Sinorhizobium fredii USDA 257: one gene and its partner. The protein of the gene in region 2 binds, or shares a complex with, the protein of the main gene of each other region. Links are inferred from orthologs where the notes say so. Each region holds a gene or a part of one and is shown on either strand. Other genes may lie near its edges. The genes, in order: ccmB and ccmE.

Evidence for each region.
Region 1: the proteins of ccmE (region 2) and ccmB are in contact, whole or in part, in a solved structure (PDB 8CE8), measured with the Escherichia coli proteins. The link is inferred for Sinorhizobium fredii USDA 257 from one-to-one orthologs.

What each region holds. Positions count from the first base shown.
Region 1 is NC_018000.1:5,974,168-5,981,124, reverse strand. The notes cover bases 2,687-5,617. They hold ccmB (heme exporter protein CcmB), read right to left. Parts: upstream 4,517-5,617; coding sequence 3,857-4,516; downstream 2,687-3,856. Other genes in these bases: acnA (aconitate hydratase AcnA), read left to right, coding at 5,405-5,617; ccmA (heme ABC exporter ATP-binding protein CcmA), read right to left, coding at 4,513-5,136; USDA257_RS28095 (heme ABC transporter permease), read right to left, coding at 2,918-3,688; ccmD (heme exporter protein CcmD), read right to left, coding at 2,745-2,921; USDA257_RS28105 (DsbE family thiol:disulfide interchange protein), read right to left, coding at 2,687-2,748. Outside these bases: signal recognition particle-docking protein FtsY, read left to right, coding at 1-612; USDA257_RS28115 (septation protein A), read left to right, coding at 712-1,344; USDA257_RS28110 (DUF2585 domain-containing protein), read left to right, coding at 1,341-1,931; more of USDA257_RS28105, read right to left, coding at 2,137-2,686; more of acnA, read left to right, coding at 5,618-6,957. UniProt on the Escherichia coli protein: Required for the export of heme to the periplasm for the biogenesis of c-type cytochromes.
Region 2 is NC_018000.1:786,155-793,151, forward strand. The notes cover bases 2,807-5,777. They hold ccmE (cytochrome c maturation protein CcmE), read left to right. Parts: upstream 2,807-4,051; coding sequence 4,052-4,504; downstream 4,505-5,777. Other genes in these bases: ccmI (c-type cytochrome biogenesis protein CcmI), read left to right, coding at 2,910-4,055; USDA257_RS03675 (heme lyase CcmF/NrfE family subunit), read left to right, coding at 4,501-5,777. In the rest of the region: two-component system FeuPQ modulator FeuN, read left to right, coding at 1-8; two-component system response regulator FeuP, read left to right, coding at 49-720; USDA257_RS03655 (ATP-binding protein), read left to right, coding at 710-2,095; USDA257_RS03660 (hypothetical protein), read left to right, coding at 2,306-2,767; more of USDA257_RS03675, read left to right, coding at 5,778-6,489; USDA257_RS03680 (cytochrome c-type biogenesis protein), read left to right, coding at 6,486-6,941. UniProt on the Escherichia coli protein: Heme chaperone required for the biogenesis of c-type cytochromes. Transiently binds heme delivered by CcmC and transfers the heme to apo-cytochromes in a process facilitated by CcmF and CcmH.

The DNA of each region.
Region 1 (6,957 bases), 5.2 Mb from region 2 along the record:
ATCCTCGTCGTCGGTGTCAATGGCACCGGCAAGACGACGACGATCGGCAAGCTCGCGGCAAAGCTATCCGGCGCGGGTTTGAAGGTCATGGTCGCGGCGGGCGACACGTTCCGGGCCGCGGCGATCGAGCAGCTGAAGATCTGGGCCGAGCGGACGAAGTCCGACATCGTCGCCTCGAAGCTCGGCGCCGACGCGGCCGGGCTTGCCTACGAGGCATTCCAGCTTGCCCGCGAGAAGAAGTCGGACGTGCTGATCATCGACACGGCCGGGCGGCTGCAGAACAAGGCCGAGTTGATGGCCGAGCTCGAAAAGATCGTCCGCGTCCTCGGCAAACTCGATCCCGACGCACCGCACACCGTGCTGCAGACCCTCGATGCGACGACCGGTCAGAATGCGCTGCAGCAAGTGGAGATCTTCCGCAATGTCGCCGGCGTCAGCGGCCTGATCATGACCAAGCTCGACGGTACGGCGCGCGGCGGCATCCTGGTGGCGATCTCCGCCAAGCACAAGCTGCCGGTCTATTTTATCGGTGTCGGCGAGGGTATCGACGATCTCGAACCCTTCGAGGCGAAGGACTTTGCCGAGGCGATCGCCGGGGTTGCCGCCGCTTGATCGAGAAACCGAGCGCTTGCAGCCTAAGCGGCTGCTGATATGGTTTTGCCGCAATGCTGGTGTTATGAGCAGCCAGAAATGCAAGAACAGGATCCGCACATGTCGACAATCGAGGCCGCCAAGCCGAAGACAGAGGTGAGCCCGCTCCTGAAGCTCGTGCTCGAGCTCGGACCGCTCATGGTCTTCTTTTTCGCCAATTCGCGCGGCGACTGGCTGGCAAGCCGCTTTCCGGCTCTTGCGGAGCTCGGCGAGCCGATCTTCATCGCCACCGGCCTGTTCATGGCAGCGACCGCCGCGGCACTCATCGCCTCCTGGATCATGACCCGCACCCTGCCGATGATGCCGCTGATCTCCGGCATCGTCGTCTTCGTCTTCGGCGCGCTGACCCTCTGGCTGCAGAACGACACCTTCATCAAGATGAAGCCGACCATCGTCAATACGCTCTTCGGCGCGATCCTGCTCGGCGGGCTGCTGTTCGGCAAGTCGCTGCTCGGCTATGTCTTCCACGCTGCCTTCAAGCTCGACGAGGACGGCTGGCGCAAGCTGACGATCCGCTGGGGCGTGTTCTTCCTGTTTCTCGCGGTCCTGAACGAGATCGTCTGGCGCACCTTCTCGACGGACTTCTGGGTCGCCTTCAAGGTCTGGGGAACGATGCCGATCACCATTCTCTTCACTCTTGCCCAGATGCCGCTGATCATGAAGCACTCGCTGGAACAGGAAGGTGCCGAGTGACGATCGCCGCCGGTACCGAGGATCACAGACAGCGCATTTGGATCTGGCTGCTCGCCTGCCTCGGCGTCGTCGCGATCCAGATCCTGACGCAGCATCTGATGGGACGGCTGTGGATCTGCGAATGCGGCTACGTGAAATTATGGGAGGGCGTCGTCAATTCCAGCGGCAACTCCCAGCATATTGCCGACTGGTATACGCCGTCCCACATCATCCACGGCATTCTCTTCTACGGCCTCGGCTATCTCGTGCTGCGCGGCAAGCCTTTGAGCGCCCGTCTGCTGCTCGCGACCATGATCGAGTCTGCCTGGGAGATTGCCGAGAACACGCCGATGGTGATCAACCGCTATCGCTCCGCGACGATCTCGCTCGACTATTTCGGCGACAGCATTCTGAATTCCACCATGGACACGCTCGCCATGGCAGCGGGCTTCCTCATAGCATCGCGGCTGCCTGTGGCGGTAACCGTGGTGATCGCCATCGCCCTCGAACTCTTCACCGGCTGGCTGATCCGCGACAACCTGACACTCAACGTGCTGATGCTCGTCTGGCCGCTCGATGCAATTAAGGCGTGGCAGGCGGGACTTTAGCGCCCTTTCGCTGGGTTACTTGCCCCCTTATCCGGCCTGCCGGCCACCTTCTCCCCGCTCGCGGGGAGAAGGGACTGCGGCACCCGTTTGCTCTCTCGATTGGAGTCGGTGAGGTGCGTTCGGGTGGCGCCGCGGGTCTCCTTCGCCCGGCTTGCGGGGAGAAGGTGGCCGGCAGGCCGGATGAGGGGCAAAGGGCCGCTGCACCCTACGATCCGGCAAGCGCCTTCTCGATGGCCGGTAACAGCCCCTCCTTAAGGGTCCGCTCGTCAAGAGGGCCGGCGCGCTTGTAGAGGATCGTGCCATCGGCGCCTACCAGGAAGGATTCCGGAATCCCGTAGACGCCCCAGTCGATCGCCGCCTTGCCGTTCGGATCAATGCCGACCGCCGAGAACGGATTGCCGAGTTCGCCCAGGAACCGGAGCGCATTGTCATTGCGGTCCTTGTAGTTGATGCCGACGACGGTGAGCCGCGGATCCTTGGACAGTTCGAGGATGATCGGATGCTCCTGGCGGCAGGGGACGCACCAGGAGGCCCAGACATTGACGAGGGTCAGCTGGCCCTTGACGGCAGCGTCGGTCAGCGCCGGCATCGGCTGGCCGGAAGGCGTCGCGGCGCCCTCGAGCGGCGGCAGGTCGAGCTTCGGCGCCTTGCTGCCGATCAGGGCCGAGGGGATTTCGCTGACGTCCCTGCCGGAGTTCAACTGGCTCCAGAAGATCAGCGCCAGGCCAGCGAAGATCAGAAGCGGAAGGGCCGCGAGCAGATAGCGCAAGGCCCCGGGCCTGCGCTCGTCCGGCTGCGGCGCCTGCGTACTCGTCATTGGGCCTCTCCGCCTGAAACGTCCGCCGAACGGCGGCGAATGCCGGCGGCCTCGAGCGTCTTCAATTCGCGTTGGCGGGCGCGGCCGTCGCCGACAACCCAGTAGACGAGCCCCGCCACGACCGCGAGGGCGACGGCGTAGCTGGCAATCACATAGGCGGCATGGCTCATCATGGCGCGAGCGTCTCCCGTCCGGCATTGCGGGCCGCCTGTCGCCGGAGCGACGTCACCCGGCGGCGCCAGATCTCGTTGCGCATCGCGGCGATGTGCAGCGTGAAGAACAAGAGCGTGAAGCCGATCGCCATGATTATCAGCGGCCACAGGAATTCCGGATCGATCGTCGGCCCGTCGAGGCGCATGACGCTCGCCGGCTGATGCAGCGTGTTCCACCATTCGACCGAGAACTTGATGATCGGGATATTGACGAAGCCGACCAGCACGAGCACGGCGGAGACGCGCGCCGATCGGGCGGGATCGTCCATGGCGCGGTTCAGCGCCATCAGTCCGAGATACATGAGGAAAAGCACGAAGACGGAGGTCAGCCGCGCATCCCACACCCACCAGGTGCCCCACATCGGCTTGCCCCAGAGCGAACCAGTGACGAGCGCCAGGAAGGTGAAGGAGGCGCCGATCGGTGCAGCCGCCTTGGCCGACACATCGGCGAGCGGATGGCGCCACACAAGCGTGCCGAGCGCCGAGATCGCCATCACCGTGTAGCACATCATCGAAAGCCAGGCGGATGGCACATGCACATACATGATGCGCACCGTCTCGCCCTGCTGGTAGTCGCCCTCGGTCGTGAAGGAGAGCCAGAAGCCGACGGCAAAGAGCAATATCGTAATACCGGCCATCCACGGCAGCACCCGATCGGCCAGCGCCAGGAACCGGGTCGGGTTGGCGAGGTCGCTGAACTTGCGGATGGCCAGGCTGTTGTCGCTCATGACGGCTCTTTAACGCGGAAGCACCCCTTCCGCAATTGACCTACAGCGCCGCGCGTCTTTTGGACGCGCAAAGGTCGCTGTAGCACTTTGACGCTGCATAATTTTATCCTTAGCTCAAATGCGATCTAAGGAATTATGCAGTGGTCAATCACGATCGCGTCATTGAAATCAATCAGACGAATGTCGCAGTGCGGCGGCCGTCGCCACCGGTCCGATCACCGCGAAGAACAGGGTTATCGCCATCAATATCATGAAAGGCGGCAGAAAGGGGGCGGGATCTTCGACCGCCGCATAGACCGCGCTGACACCGAAGATCAGTACGGGGATGGCGAGCGGCAGCACGAGGATCGAGACGAGCAGTCCGCCGCGTGGCAGGACCACGGCAACGGCCGCGCCGACCGCCCCGATGAAGGTGATCGCCGGCGTCCCGGCGAAGAGCGTGAGCATCGTGGCGCCGATGGCAAGCTCGTCCATGTTCATGAAGAGGCCGAGAAACGGCGAGGCGACGACCAGCGGCAGGCCGGTGGCGGCCCAATGGGCGGCGCATTTGACGAAGACGGTGAGGACGAGCGGTGTCTCCTGCATCAGCAGCAGATCGAGCGAGCCGTCTTCGCGCTCCGCCTGGAACAGCCGGTCGAGGCCGAGAAGCGCGGCGAGCAGCGCGCCGATCCAGAGAATCGCCGGGCCGATCCGGGCGAGCAGATTGAGATCCGGCCCGACGCCGAAGGGGATCACGGAGACGACCGTCATGAAGAACAGCACGCCGATCATCGCACCACCGCCGGCGCGCACCGAAAGCTTCAGGTCCCGGAAGAAGAGAGCGATCAATCCGCAAACCCCGTCATCTGCAACGTCTTCGATTGTCCAATCCCCAGCGACTGGTGGGTGGCGACAATGACGATGCCGCCACGCTCGAGGTGGCGCGTTACCAATCCGGCAAAGAGCCTGTCCGCCCCGGCATCGAGAGCCGCCGTGGGCTCGTCGAGAATCCAGATCGGCCGATGGGCGACAAGCAGCTTCGCCATCGCCATGCGCCGCTGCTGGCCGGCGGAAAGATAGCCGAAGGGCAGATGGGTGATGCCGGCGAGCCCGACGGCGGCTGCGGCCGCAGCCAGATCGAGGCCGGAGCCGCCCGGCGAATTGCCGAGAAAGTGCTGCCAGAAGGAAAGATTTTCCTCGACCGTCAATTCCTGCTTCATCGCATTGCGGTGGCCGAGATAGTGGCTGAGCTCGCGCGGATGCTCATAGCCGGAGGGCCCGTCCTTGAGTGATAGCCTTCCCGATTCGACCTGAAGAAGGCCCGCCAGGACGCGCAGCAAAGTAGACTTTCCCGAGCCGTTCGGACCCGTCACGACCAGCGCTTCCCCGGTTGCAAGCGAAAAGGAAATATCGTGAAAAATCAAGTCTTCACCGCGCCTCGCGCTCAAACCCTCTACCAGCAGGCGCATCAATTTTTGGCTTTCCTTGACGCTCTTTTCCGCAGAGCAAAAAAAGTTCCGATTGAACCTTGGTTGGTCTGGCACGATTTGGAGAAATTATCTATAAGGCGGCCAACGCGCCAGCGGTCGGCGTGAATTTCATCCAAGCGCCGAACATGGAATGACATTCCACGTACGGACAGCGGAAATGGCCGCACCCGCATCCCATTTCGCGCCTCACAGGCGCTCGGGCGTTCGTACGTCAGTTTTTGGCGATCAGACGGAACGGGGTATTCCAGTGTCCAAGTCCCTAGACAGCTTCAATTGTCGCTCCACGCTCACGGTCAATGGCGTGGATTATGTCTATTACAGCCTGCCGAAAGCGGAAGCGAACGGGCTTTCCGGTGTGTCCAAGCTTCCCTATTCGATGAAGGTTCTGCTGGAAAACCTGCTGCGTAACGAGGATGACCGCTCGGTCACCAAGAAGGACATCGAAAACGTCGCCGCATGGCTCGGCGACAAGGGCACGGCGGAAAACGAGATCGCCTACCGTCCGGCACGCGTGCTGATGCAGGACTTCACCGGCGTTCCGGCCGTCGTCGATCTCGCAGCGATGCGCGACGCCATGGTCTCGCTCGGCGGCGACCCGGAAAAGATCAACCCGCTCGTTCCCGTCGACCTCGTCATCGACCACTCGGTCATCGTCGATGAATTCGGCACGCCGAACGCCTTTGCCCGCAACGTCGAACTCGAATACCAGCGCAACGGCGAACGCTACCGCTTCCTGAAGTGGGGCCAGCAGGCTTTCAAGAACTTCCGCGTCGTGCCGCCTGGCACCGGCATCTGTCACCAGGTCAATCTGGAATATCTCGGCCAGACGGTCTGGACCCGCGAAGAGAACGGCGAAATCACCGCTTACCCGGATACCTGCGTCGGCACTGACAGCCACACCACGATGATCAACGGCCTCGGCGTACTCGGCTGGGGCGTCGGCGGTATCGAAGCCGAAGCCGCGATGCTCGGCCAGCCAGTCTCGATGCTGTTGCCGGAAGTCATCGGCTTCAAGCTGACGGGCAAGCTCAAGGAAGGCGTCACGGCGACCGACCTGGTGCTGACCGTCGTGCAGATGCTGCGCAAGAAGGGCGTGGTCTCGAAGTTCGTCGAATTCTTCGGCCCCGGTCTCGACAACATGACGCTCGCCGACCGCGCGACGATCGGCAACATGGGTCCGGAATACGGCGCCACCTGCGGCTTCTTCCCAGTCGATGCCGAAACGATCAACTATCTCACCATGTCGGGCCGTGAAGAGCAGCGCATCGCGCTGGTCGAAGCCTATTCCAAGGCGCAGGGCATGTGGCGCGAGGGCGACGGCTCCGATCTCGTCTTCACAGACACGCTGGAGCTCGACCTCGGCGACGTTGTGCCGTCGATGGCCGGCCCGAAGCGTCCGGAAGGCCGCATCTCGCTGGAAAACATCGCCTCCGGCTTCGCCACTGCACTCGATAACGACTACAAGAAGCCCGGCCAGCTTGCGAACCGCTATGCGGTCGAAGGCACGGATTTCGACCTCGGCCATGGCGATGTCGCGATCGCGGCGATCACCTCCTGCACCAACACCTCGAACCCGTCGGTGCTGATCGCCGCCGGCCTGCTTGCCCGCAACGCCGTCGCCAAGGGTCTGAAGACCAAGCCCTGGGTCAAGACCTCGCTGGCACCGGGATCGCAGGTCGTCGGCGAATACCTGGCCAAGTCAGGCCTGCAGAAGGATCTCGACGCCCTCGGCTTCAACCTGGTCGGCTTCGGCTGCACGACCTGCATCGGCAACTCCGGCCCGCTGCCGGGGCCGATCTC
Region 2 (6,997 bases):
CGATGTAGGCATCTGCGGCGCCTGCCAGCAAAGGGAAGTAACAGCAAGATGCGCATCCTGATAGTCGAGGACGACGTCAACCTGAACAGGCAACTGGCCGACGCGCTGAAGGAAGTCGGATACGTCGTCGACCAGGCCTTCGATGGAGAGGAGGGCCACTATCTCGGCGAAGCGGAACCTTACGACGCGATCATTCTCGATATAGGCCTTCCGGAAATGGACGGCATCACGGTGCTTGAAAGGTGGCGCGCCGACGGTAAGACGATGCCAGTGCTGATTTTGACCGCCCGCGATCGCTGGAGCGACAAGGTGGCGGGTATCGACGCCGGCGCCGACGATTACGTAGCAAAGCCTTTCCATGTCCAGGAGGTGCTCGCCCGCATCCGGGCGCTGATCCGCCGCGCCGCCGGCCATGCCAGTTCCGAGATCGTCTGCGGACCGGTCCGGCTCGACACGAAAGGCTCGAAGGCGACCGTCGGCGGCGTTGCGCTGAAGCTGACCTCCCACGAATTCCGGCTGCTCTCCTATCTCATGCATCACATGGGCCAGGTGGTTTCTCGGACGGAACTTGTCGAGCACATGTATGATCAGGACTTCGACCGCGACTCCAACACGATCGAAGTCTTCATCGGTCGGCTTCGCAAGAAGATCGGCAATGACCTGATCGAGACGGTGCGCGGTCTCGGATATCGGATGCAAGCACCCGGCAATGGCCATTAGATCCCTCACGGCGCGCGTTCTGGCGGTTTCGACCGTTTGGGCCGTCGTTGCCCTCGTCGTGATCGGAGTGGTTATCTCGGCACTCTACCGGCAGGGCTCCGAGCGTGGTTTCCAGGACCTGCTGCGCGCCCAGCTCTACAACGTCATCAATTCGATCTCCGTTGACGAGAAGGCCGCCCTGTCCGGGAGTCCCCAACTCGGCGACCTGCGCTTCTCCCAGCCGCAGACCGGTTGGTATTGGATCGTCGAGCCGATCGGCGAATTCGCTACGCCGCCCTTGCTGTCGACGTCGCTCGGTTCCGCCAAGCTGCCGATCGTGAGTGTCGACGAGGTTCCATTCGATATTCGCTATGAGCGCTTCTACACGACCGAGGACCCATTCGGAAACGAGGTCGAAGTGGCCGAGACCGAAGTGGTGCTCGACATTCAGGGCCACACGGCGCGCTTCCGGGTTGCCGGCAACCGCGACGTCCTGGAGGCGGACATCGACCGTTTCACCCGCAATCTGACGATCGCGCTCTCGATCTTCGGTCTCGGCGGCCTCGGCGTGAACGCCTTGACCATTCTCTTCGGTCTGCGGCCGCTCGATCAGGTGCGCCGCTCGCTCGAAAAGATCCGGACGGGCCAGAGCGAGCGCTTGGACGGTGCTTTCCCGCGCGAGATCCAGCCGCTGGCCAACGAGGTGAATGCGCTGATCGACAGCAACCGCCGCATCATCGAACGCGCCCGCATGCAAGTCGGCAATCTTGCCCACTCCCTGAAGACGCCGATCGCCGTGCTGCTCAACGAGGCGCGCGTTCTCGAGGTCCCCCACGGTGAACTGATCAGGACGCAGGCGGACGCGATGCAGACCCAGGTGCAGACCTATCTCAGCCGCGCCCGGATTGCGGCCCAGCGCGGCTCCATCCTGGCGAGGACCGAGGCTCAGCCGGCCCTCGAAAGGATCGTTCGGGTGATGCGGCGGCTCAATCCGGAGAAGCAGTTCAGCCTGTCGATCAACCCGCCGGGGCTGGTGCTGGCAATGGAGCAGCAGGATGTCGAGGAGACCGTCGGCAACCTGCTCGAAAATGCCGCCCGATACGCACGTGATCACGTCGTACTCAGCGTTGAGCGCGCCGCCGACCAGGAGCGCAGCAAGGAGTCCGGCCGCGAATGGATCGTCCTGCGGATCGACGACGACGGCCCGGGCCTCAATCCGGATCAGATCGCGTTGGCGATGAAGCGCGGCAAACGACTCGATGAAAGCAAGCCGGGCACCGGCCTGGGGCTTTCGATCGTCAGCGAGATCGTCGGTGAATATCAGGGCAGCGTCGAGCTCAGTCGACGCGACGAGGGGGGCTTGAGGGCCAAACTCGTTCTGCCAGCGGCGGTCTGACGCGGGACGTTAAGCAGCTTTCAGGTCGGTCGCCTCCGCCATCGTGATCCGGCGGTCACACCGGCAGTCGAAAATGCCCTGTCCGGCACGGCCCGCGGTTGCCTCGCGAGGCCGAGGGTGCAAAAAGAAATCCTGAAAGCGCCGCCGCCTCGACGCCATCGCCGAGACGCAGGCGGCGACCGGTCAATGAGGATTGAGTTGTCGCGTATCATGAAGATCAACGCAGAAATGGGGCGGGCCGTTGCCTTGAGCGGCAGGATCGTGGTCGTCGCATCGACTGTTGCCCTTGCCGGCTGCGGGACGACGGCCGGCGGCCAGCGCGGCGCGGTCGGTCTTGGCGCAGCCGCGGCGGGCGGAGCCTCATCGGCGTCCTATATCGAGGCCCTGCAGGGCGGTGTCATCGCGCGCCTCGGCAATATCGACCTCGGAAAGTCGGACCGGCAGCGCGCTCTCGAAGCGGAGTACCGTGCGCTCGAGGCCGCCCCCGGCGGCCAGCCGGTGGCTTGGGAAGGGCGCAGCGTTAGCGGCTCGGTCGTCGCCGCCGCCCCCTATCAGGTTGGCTCTCAGAATTGCCGTCAATACAGCCATACGGTGGTCGTCAAGGGGCAGTCATCGACGGCGCGCGGCGCCGCATGCCGCAACAGCAATGGCACCTGGTCGCCGCTGACCTGAGGGCGAACGCGGCGCCTTGCCATCATTCGATTGGCGGCGCTGCCCCTGCCGGGCCGCCGCCCATTGCGGCGAAACGCCTCAAATATTCGTCATTTTCGGTTTTCGAGTTGGAAAGCCGGGAACCTCATAGTATTTCGCATCCATGTTGTTCTGGATTCTTGTCGCCACCTTGACGGCGGCTGTCGCAGTCGCGCTCGTCCTCCCGCTGATGCGGGCGGCGTCGCCCCTCCCGTCTCCTCACAGCCATGACATGGAGGTCTACCGCGACCAGCTCGACGAACTGACCAGGGACCGCGAGGCGGGGCTGATCAGCGGCGATGATGCGGAACTCGCCAGGGCCGAAATCGGACGCCGAATGATCTCCGCCAGCGCCGCAGATGCATCAAAGCAAGAAAGCATGTCCAAGCGGCTGGGTTCGAAGCGCCTGGCGCAGGCGTTCATTCTCCTCTGTCTTCCGGCCGTGGGGCTCTGTCTGTATTTGACGACGGGCAGTCCTGGCGTGCCGGCGCAACCGCTCGCAGCGCGGCTCGCCAATCCCGGCGAGGATATCAATATTTTGATCGCCAAAGCCGAAAATCATCTCACTCTTAGCCCCGACGACGGGGCAGGGTGGGACCTGCTTGCCCCGATTTACATGCGCAACGGCCGCGTCGACGACGCGGTCGGCGCCTATGACCACGCGATCCGGCTGCTCGGACCGACGGCGGCCCGACTGGGCGGCTATGCCGAGGCCCTGATCGTACAGTCCGGCGGCCTTGTGACGGCGGCGGCACAGGATGCCCTGAAGAAGGCGCTGGCTCTCGATGCCAATGATCCCCGCTCGGAGTTCTACCTCGCCCTCGGCCTCAAGCAGGAGGGAAAGCATGGCGATGCGCTCGCCGCCTTCCGCAAGCTCGCCGGCAGGTCGCCCGCCGGCGCGCCGTGGTTGCCGCTGGTCAACCAGCATATCGCGGAGCTCTCTGCCGACAAGCCCGGCGCCGGTGGCGAAGCGCTCGGAAATCCGACCTCCGAGGATATTGCGGCAGCCGAGGGCATGGGTGCCGGCGATCGTCAGGCGATGATCCGCGGCATGGTCGACAGTCTTGCCGGCCGCCTGAAGGAAAATCCCGACAACTTCGAGGGCTGGATGCGCCTGGTCCGCGCCTATGTTGTCCTCGATCAAAGAGATAAGGCCGAGGATGCTCTAAGCGAGGGACTGCAGGCCTTTCCGGCCAGCGTCGACGAAGGCAAACGATTGCTGGCGCTCGGCCGTGAACTCGGCCTCGATGGCGGCGGAGCGAAAGAATGACCCGTAAGCAGAAACGGCTGGCGATCATCGGCGGCGGCGTCGGCTTCCTGACGGCCGCCGTCCTTCTGGTAATGGTCGCCTTCAGCCAGGCCGTGGCCTATTTCTATGTCCCCGGCGACCTTGCCAAAGCGGGTCTCGCGCCGGGCACACGCATCCGTCTCGGCGGGCTGGTGGAAGCGGGCTCGGTGAAGCGCGGCGACGGCAAGACCGTCACCTTCAGCGTCACCGATACGCTCGCGACGGTGCCGGTGACCTATACCGGCATTCTTCCGGACCTCTTCCGCGAGGGGCAGGGCGTGGTGGCGGAGGGGACCTTCGTCGCAAGCAGCCAGATTTTCGTTGCCGACACGGTGCTCGCCAAGCACGATGAGACCTACATGCCGAAGGACGTGGCCGACCGCCTGAAAGCCCAGGGCGTCACGCTCGGCGGGAAGGAAAACATTCAATGATCATCGAGCTCGGACACTATGCGCTGGTGCTGGCGCTCGCGACCGCGCTCATCCAGTCGGTGCTGCCGCTCTTCGGCGTTCGGCGCAACGATCGGGCCTTGGTCGAACTGGCGGGCAGCGCGGCGATCGTCTCCTTCCTGCTCGTCGCCTTCTCCTTTGCGGTGCTGACCTTCGCCTATGTGACCTCCGACTTCTCGGTCCGGAACGTCTGGGAGAACTCGCATTCGCTGAAGCCGCTGATCTACAAGATCTCCGGCGTCTGGGGCAATCACGAGGGCTCGATGCTCCTGTGGCTCCTGATCCTCGTGTTCTTTTCGGCTCTGGTGGCAAGTTTCGGCCGTAACCTGCCCGAAACCCTGAAGGCGAACGTTCTGGCGGTTCAGGCCTGGATCGCTGCCGCCTTCACGCTCTTCGTCCTGCTGACGTCCAATCCTTTCGCCCGGCTCGTTCCAGCCCCAGGCGAGGGCCGGGATTTGAACCCCGTGCTGCAGGACATCGGCCTCGCCATCCATCCGCCCTTGCTCTATCTCGGCTATGTCGGCTTCTCCGTGTGCTTTTCCTTCGCGATCGCAGCCCTGACGGAGGGCCGCATCGATGCCGCCTGGGCCCGCTGGGTCAGGCCCTGGGCCCTGGCGGCCTGGACATTCCTGACCGCGGGCATCGCCATGGGCTCCTACTGGGCCTATTACGAGCTCGGCTGGGGCGGCTGGTGGTTCTGGGACCCGGTCGAGAATGCCTCCTTCATGCCGTGGCTGGCCGGGACGGCGCTCTTGCACTCGGCGCTCGTCATGGAAAAGCGCGAGGCGTTGAAGATCTGGACGGTGCTGCTCGCGATCCTGACCTTCTCGCTGTCGCTGCTCGGCACGTTCCTGGTGCGCTCGGGCGTGCTGACATCGGTTCATGCCTTCGCCACCGATCCGACGCGCGGCGTCTTCATCCTGGCGATCCTCGTCGTCTTCATCGGCGGCGCGTTGTCGCTCTTCGCCTTGCGCGCCTCGCATCTCAAGTCCGGCGGGCTCTTTGCGCCGATATCGCGCGAGGGCGCACTCGTCCTGAACAATCTGATCCTGACGACGGCTACGGCGACCGTCCTCACTGGCACGCTTTATCCGCTGGTGCTCGAGGCACTCACCGGCGACAAGATCTCGGTCGGCGCTCCCTTCTTCAACATGACCTTCGGGCTGTTGATGCTGCCGTTGCTCTTTGCGGTTCCCTTTGGCCCGCTGCTGGCCTGGAAGCGCGGCGATCTTGCTGCTGCCGCCCAGCGCCTCTTCGCCGCCGTGGGCGCCGGTCTGCTCTTCGCCGCCGCCGTCTACTATACCAGGAACGGCGGTCCGGTTCTCGCCGTCCTGGGCATCGGGCTTGGCGTCTACCTGATCCTCGGTTCCGTCACCGATGTCGCGCTTCGATCCGGCCTCGGCAAGGTGGCAGGCAGCATTGTCTTGCGGCGGTTCCTGGGCCTGCCGCGCTCGGCCTTCGGCACGGCGCTCGCTCATATCGGTCTCGGCGTCACGCTGATCGGCATCGTTGCCGTGACGGCCTACGAGACGGAGACCGTCGTCGAGATGAAGCCTGGAATGGTGGTCGAGGCCGGCGGCTACAGCTTGCGCTTCGATGGCATGCGCCACGGCCGCGGGCCGAACTATACCGAGGACACTGGTCACTTCACCGTCAGCCGCGGCGGCGTAAAGGTGACAGAGATCTGGTCGTCCAAGCGCCTCTATTCGGCACGCCGGATGCCGACGACCGAGGCCGGCATCAGGACGTTCGGCCTCAGCCAACTCTATGTTTCGCTGGGCGACGAGATGACCGGCGGCGGTATCGTTGTGCGCATCTGGTGGAAGCCGCTGATCCTCTGCATCTGGGGCGGCGCGCTCGTGATGATGGCGGGCGGTGTCGTTTCCTTGAGCGATCGACGCTTGCGGGTGGGCGCCCCGTCGCGCGCTGCCAGAGCGGCGCGCCTTGCTGCCGGAGCAGCCGAATGATCCGCATCCTCGTCGCGCTGTTCCTCTCCCTCGCTTCCGTCGCGCCGGCCTTCGCGGTCAACCCGGACGAAGTGCTCACCGATCCGGGGCTCGAAGCGCGGGCGCGGGCAATCTCGGCCAAGCTTCGCTGCATGGTTTGCCAGAACCAGTCGATCGACGATTCCAATGCGGAACTCGCCAAGGATCTGCGATTGCTCGTACGCGAACGCCTGAAGAGCGGTGACACAGACGAGGCGGTGATCGCCTATGTCGTCTCGCGCTACGGTGAATTCGTGCTGCTGAAGCCCCACTTCGAGGCCAAGACGCTGCTTCTCTGGGGTATGCCGGTCGTCCTGCTCTTCCTTGGCGCGGTCACCCTGATCGTCGCCGCGCGCCGGCGCGGGGCGCAGGGCGCGGGCCCACCGCTTTCCGACGACGAAAAGGAAAAGCTGGACAAGCTGCTGCGGTCGTAGGATTCCGTCGGCCCAGTCGGCAATCGAAAAAAGATAATCCGTTCAAGGGGTTGAAC